2 linked regions of the Roseimaritima multifibrata genome follow. The protein of the gene in region 1 interacts with the protein of each later gene in a pairwise test. Links are inferred from orthologs where the notes say so. Each region holds a gene or a part of one and is shown in the gene's direction. Other genes may lie near its edges. The genes, in order: priA and ssb.

Evidence for each region.
Region 2: the proteins of priA (region 1) and ssb interact in binary tests that used the Escherichia coli proteins (3 or more experiments, as listed by UniProt). The link is inferred for Roseimaritima multifibrata from one-to-one orthologs.

Annotation. Positions count from the first base shown.
Region 1 is NZ_CP036262.1:6,175,995-6,179,333, reverse strand. The notes cover bases 165-3,183. They hold priA (replication restart helicase PriA), read left to right. Parts: upstream 165-489; coding sequence 490-2,877; downstream 2,878-3,183. Other genes in these bases: nadD (nicotinate (nicotinamide) nucleotide adenylyltransferase), read right to left, coding at 165-233. In the rest of the region: more of nadD, read right to left, coding at 1-164.
Region 2 is NZ_CP036262.1:1,846,939-1,850,053, forward strand. What follows is about bases 1-2,795. They hold ssb (single-stranded DNA-binding protein), read left to right. Parts: upstream 1-1,061; coding sequence 1,062-1,529; downstream 1,530-2,795. Other genes in these bases: pth (aminoacyl-tRNA hydrolase), read left to right, coding at 1-519; rpsF (30S ribosomal protein S6), read left to right, coding at 618-1,025; rplI (50S ribosomal protein L9), read left to right, coding at 1,617-2,162. UniProt on the Escherichia coli protein: Plays an important role in DNA replication, recombination and repair. Binds to ssDNA and to an array of partner proteins to recruit them to their sites of action during DNA metabolism. Acts as a sliding platform that migrates on DNA via reptation.

The DNA of each region.
Region 1 (3,339 bases):
CGCTTCAGTTCTCGGTCATCGACTTCGAGGAACGGCGTGCCACCGACGGCCAAGCGAAGCATTTCTAGTCGGTGCTCTGCAGCGGTATGCGAATCGGTCGGTTTTAGCGGCGAATGGGCGGCCGGCACCAGCCGCAATTGATCTAGCCGCAACGATTCCCAGGCATGCACCGCGATCAGCAAGTGTCCTAAATGTATCGGGTCAAAAGAGCCGCCAAAGAGGCCGATTCGCATGTCAGTGGTCACTTTGCGTGAAAAGGAACAAGTATTTTCAGCCTTTGCTCTTTTTCAAAGCGCGTTCACGCCGCTTCAAAGAGCATCTAGGCTTAAGGAACGGTCGTGAAATAGGTGTCGTCTTTCACTTCCGCGAAAGGAGCGAAATGTAGGACGGAGTTTCCGATCGCAGCTAAGTCCACATTAACGAGGACCAGAGGTGTCCGCTAGCGAGCGAAGAATCAGGGGGACTTCACTTGTTTCCCCCGAGGCGGATATGTTGTCAGATAGCGTTGCATTTCCACAATCTGAATTCCCTTCCTCTCTGCGGCCCAGCGAGATCATGCCAGCGGCCTCATCCTCGTCCGACGACCCGAGCCGCCAGGCGGAGCTTTTTGAAACCGATCCGCCTCCCTGGGAACTGGAAGCTGAGGAGGATTTTGAAGCGGCCGCGATCGTTTTTTCGGAAAACCCTTACGGCCCACTGCATTATAAAATTCCTCCCGCACTGGAAGGGATCGTGCAGCCAGGTTTGCGGGTTCGAGTTCCACTGGGGCGTGGGAATCGAACCGTGGTGGGCTGGTGTATCGGGGTGGAAAAAAGTGAACTGCCGGCCCGTGCGTTAAAAGATATTCTGGCGGTTACCGATGAAGACCCACTGTGTGATGCCCGCTTGATCAAGCTGGTTCTTTGGATGAGCCACTACTATCAGGCACCCGCGGGGCAGGTGTTTGATGCTTTGATTCCCGCTGGGGTGCGGTCGGGGGCGGGGACAAGGGAGCAGGTCTTTTTTACCCCCGCTGCGATGGCTTTGGATGACGCACAAGTCGATGCGTTGCCAGTCAAACAACAGTCGGCGATCCGCCAGTTGTTGATCTCCGATAAACCGTTGACGGCGGTGCAGATTGCGGACCTTGCCGAGTGTACGGAAGGACCGATTCGGGAACTGCGAAAGAAGGGGTTCTTGCGGGCGGAGACACGAAGAGTGTTGACGGCCAGTGGTCCACCGCCGTCCCGCAAAAATTTTCAAAAGGGAGAAATCCCTGATCTGACCGGCCCGCAGGCGGAAGCGTACGAGCAGATTCGAGATGCGGTTCACAAGGATCAGCAGCATACGTTTGTGTTGCATGGAGTCACCGGCAGCGGAAAGACGGAAGTCTATATCCGTTCGATCGAAGCCGCCGTGGCTCAGGGCAAACAAGCGATTGTCCTTGTGCCCGAGATCAGTTTGACTCCGCAAACGCGTCACCGTTTTCAGAATCGGTTTGCCGAAGTGGCGGTTTTGCATTCGCAGATGAGTGCCGTGGAAAGGCATTATCATTGGCAGCGGATTCGCAGCGGCCAAGTGCAAGTGGTGGTGGGAGCACGGAGCGCCATTTTTGCTCCCTTGCCACGCTTGGGATTAATCGTTCTGGACGAGGAACATGATGGATCGTTCAAGCAGGATAAAGCCCCGCGATACCATGCCCGCCGAGTCGCCTACGTTCGCTCGCAGATCGAAAAAATCCCGTTGGTGTTAGGGAGTGCGACGCCTTCATTGGAAACCTGGCACGCAACCAACACGGGGCACGCGACTCTAATCCAGTTGAACCAACGTATTGCCGACCGCCCGATGCCACACGTGCAGTTGGTCGATTTGCGGACTCCAGGTGAGCGGACCGGCGGAGCGATCAGCCGTCCCTTGCAGAATGCGGTCAAAGAAACGCTGGCCGAAAATGGGCAGGTCATTTTACTGCTGAATCGAAGAGGGTTCGCGACCACCATTCAGTGTCCTTCCTGCGGGCATGTGGTGGCGTGTCCCGAATGCGATATGCCGTTGACGCATCACCGGGATGGCGGCAAGGCGGTCTGTCATTACTGCGATTACCAAATCCCTACGCCTCCGTGGTGTCCAGCCTGTCGGTTTGATGGGATCCGCTATAGCGGGCTGGGAACCCAAAAATTAGAAGTCGAGGTGAAGGCTCGATTTCCTGGCGCCAAAATCGCTCGGATGGATAGCGATACGATGCGGCGCCCCGGCAGCCATGAGCGAGTCTTGGCAGCCTTCCGTGAAGGCGAACTGCAGATCCTGTTGGGAACCCAGATGATTGCCAAGGGACTTGATTTTCCAAATGTGTTGCTGGTGGGCGTCATCAACGCGGACAGCGCGTTGCATTTCCCCGATTTCCGTGCTTCCGAACGAACGTTTCAGTTGGTGACTCAGGTTGCCGGCAGGACCGGGCGGGGGGATCGCGGAGGCCGTGTGGTCGTGCAGACGTTTTCACCGGAGCACCCGGCCATTCAGGCAGCGTCCCATCACGACTATCAGACATTCGCCGAAACGGAAATGCTGCAGCGAAGGAAGTATGATTACCCACCGCTCGGTAGCGTGGCGCGGATAATCATTCGTGGACCGGTGGAAGAAACGACCGAAGCGTTTGCCGACACGATCGTAGAAAAACTGGAATTAACGCGAGACAAACTCGCCGCGGAAGTGAGGATCTTGGGACCTGCACCGCCTCCCGTCGCAAAGATCCGTGGGAAGTACCGCTTTCATATCTTGTTGCAGGCGAAAGATTCGACATCGTTAGGAGAAACGATTCGAAGAGCGGTCGCGATGTTGAAAACAAATTCAAAAGACGAAATCCAGTTCGTCATCGATATCGATCCGATCGACATGCTGTAATGGGCCAGCGGGAACCGTCCCCTCTACTTCTTATCGGAACGGCGCAAGCCGTCCGGCAGGGGCCGTCCCCTCTACTTGTTAGCGGAACGGCGCGAGCCGTCCGGCAGGGGGCATGGGCTTGAGCAGGTTCTTTTTAACCCAGCGGGCGGTAGATATTTGCCGGCGGCGCGAGCCGCCGGATCGCTGCGAGAGCATAGTCTAGCCCAGCGGGCGACAGAATTGGGTGGGAGGAAATTCTGTCGCCCGCTGGGCTTTGCCATCGGCTTTTTATGCTCCGGCGGCTGACGCCGCCGGCAAGTATTTGTCGCCCTCCGGGCTTTTTTTTTTTGCTCTGGTAACTGAGGCCTGGCCGGTAGGGGGCGTCCCCTCTACTTCTTAGCGGAACGGCGCGAGCCGTCCGGCAGGGGGCATGGGCTTGGGCAGGTTCTTTTTAGCCCAGCGGGCGGCAGATATTTGCCGGCG
Region 2 (3,115 bases), 4.3 Mb from region 1 along the record:
AACGTTGGGTTTGCAATGGCCGCTGAATTCGCCAAAATGATTGGCGGGGATTCTCCTCGGGGACGATTTGATGGCGACTGGATCGAAGGATCTGTCGAAGGAACTAAAGTGGGCTTACTCTGCCCTTTGAAGTACATGAATGCCAGTGGCCTGAGCGTACGCCAAGCGACTGATTTTTACAAATTATCGGCAGCCGATGTTTTGGTTGTCTGTGATGATATGAACCTTCCTCTCGGAAGACTCCGGATTCGTGCCGGAGGTTCGGCGGGAGGGCAAAAAGGACTTGCTGATGTTATTCGGCACCTGGCGACTGATCGGGTGCCAAGACTGCGAGTTGGGATCGATCCGCCTCCAAGTGGGTGGAATGTGCCGGACTACGTGCTCAGTAAGTTCAAATCAAGCGAACAGGCAACCGTTGATCAAGCGGTTCAGCGAGCCGCCTTTGCTGCGGCAGACTGGGTGCAGCATGATCTTGCGTTTTGTATGAATCGCTACAATGGCAAAGATGAGTCCGATTGACCTGAGGTCAGGTTAGCGGCAAAATTGACAACTTAATTGAGCTGTCGACCGAAACGTTCCACACATTTTTAGACATTCCTGTTGGAGGCCGTGCCACCGTGGCATTAAACGTATACGAAACGCTGTTGATTCTGGACAGCAATAAGTACGCCCGCGACCCAGGTGGGGTTGCGTCCGCGTTGAGTGATCTGATCGCAGGTATTGACGGTGAAGTCCTGGCAAGTCGCCTTTGGATGGAACAGCGTCTTGCCTACCCTATGGACGGACATCAAAAAGGAACCTACTGGTTGCTTTATTTCCGTGCTGAAGGCAAGCGATTGACCGATTTGGATCGGGCACTTCACCTGCACGAAGGGGTTATTCGTCAGATGACCCTTCGCATTGATCCTCGTTTGGTCGAGCCAATGTTGGCGAATGCTCGTGGCGAATATCGTCAAGAGGACGCCGAAGGCGAAGATAAGCCTGAAGAAACGGCAGATGCCGAAGCAGCCACCACGGCTAGCTAAAGCTTTTTAGACCCCCTGCTTGCGAGGATATCTTTCATGGCCAGTTACAACCGAGTTGTATTGGTAGGGAATATTACCCGCGATATCGAACTTCGGCACACGCCCGGTGGGACCGCTGTGACCGATATCGGTATGGCCATTAATGACCGCCGTAAAGGGCAGAATGGAGAGTGGGTCGAAGAAGTTACGTTTGTGGACGTTACCCTCTGGGGACGGACCGCGGAGGTCGCCGGTGAATACCTCGGCAAAGGTGCCCCTATCCTTGTGGAAGGTCGTCTGAAACTGGATACCTGGGAAGTCGAAGGGCAGAAGAAATCAAAGCTACGGGTCGTCTGTGAACGGATGCAGATGCTCGGTGGACGCAGTGGTGGCGGAAGTGGAAGTGGCGGAGGTGGCTATGAAGAACAATCAAGTGCCCCACGCTCAAACCCTCCCGCTAATTCGCCTGCTTCCCAATCCAGTAACGGTGGGTCAGGCTACGGAGAAACGGATATCCCGTTTTAGTATTCTACCGCTGGTCTGATTCAACTTTATACACTCACATTTATTAAACAGCGCCGACTTGTTGTCGATATTTCAAGGTTCCGAACCATGTCCAAAACCAAAACTCGCCGCAGTAGAAACTCCATCTTTAATCACCTCCCACGCGGCGAAAATGGCGGAGTCCAGTTGCTGTTGATTCACAATGTTGAGCACCTTGGAAAGCAGGGCGATATTGTTGAAGTCAAACCAGGGCACGCCAATAACTTTTTGCTTCCACAAGGCTTGGCGACCGTCGCTACCGAACATCACATGCGGATGGTCGAAAAGCATCGTGAAAAATTGCGTCAGTTGGAACTGGAGAAATTGGTCGAGTACCGCTCCCGTGCAGCTGAAATCAGTCGCCAGTCGATCACCATCGAAGCGAATGCAAACGACGAAGGCCTGCTTTACGGTAGCGTCGGACCTCAAGATATCGCCGATGCCCTCAAGGAAGTTGGAATCACCATTCCTCAGGATCAGGTTCGCCTGCAAGGTCCTTTGAAGGAACTTGGTTTGTACACCGTTTCAATTCACCTTCACTCCGAAGTCGATGCAGAATTGAAAGTCTGGGTCGTTCCAACCGTTGGTGCCGAAGAAGAAGCTGCACGAATTTAGAAAGTTGCTCTCGATTTAATTCGGCCTGTAGTGTAAATTACATGCCGAATCGCCCGGGGCTGTGGCGGAACTGGCAGACGCGCTAGATTTAGGATCTAGTTTCTTCGGAAGTGCAGGTTCAATTCCTGTCAGCCCCATCAAGTAGGGATCGCAAACCAAACATGGTTTGCGGTCCTTTTTTTATGTCCGTAAGAGAGAGGGGCTTCGTCTTCTTAGCGGACGTGCGATTTAAAAATGAAGGAAGTCTGGCTCCCCTCGCCCTCAAAACAAGCTCGCTTAAAACAGGTTTGATACTGAATCAACGGTTCGCCAGCTAATGCAATGAGGTGCGATTCAATGGCTTGTTTTGGGGGAGAGGGGCTGGGGAAGAGGGGCTGGGGGAGAGGGGCCGACAGCGTTGGACAAGGTGTGGCATAATCGCTTGAGATCCGAGGCGTTCACCACCTCTTGGCTGCAAAATCGTCGCCTGGAAATCTCCCCCTCTCCCCCAAGCGAGCTCCTCTAAATCAAACAAAGAGGCAGGGATCACGCAATGAGCTAGCAGAGATTTCTTCCGCAATAAGGATCTCGCTTAGGGGCGAGGGGAGCTAGGCTTTCTTCATTTGTAAAACGCACGCTTCTAGCGGATCGACGCAAACTCAATGCCATCAACTTTCTTAGCGGAACGGCGCGAGCCGTCCGGCAAACGGGTATAGAAAACAGCATGAATGGGCCGGACGGCTTGCGCCGTTCCGCTAAGATTTTTGCACCTGGATTGGTTGAGGGCGCAGAGCGGTTGGTGATGGTTTGGTTTTAGGAGACGCTGGCCGGACGGCTTGCGCCGTTCCGCTAAGATTTTTGCACCTGGATTGGTTGAGGGCGCAGAGCGGTTGGTGATGGTTTGGTTTTAGGAGACGCTGGCCGGACGGCTTGCGCCGTTCCGCTAAGAATGTTGATGGCTTCTGGACTGGTTG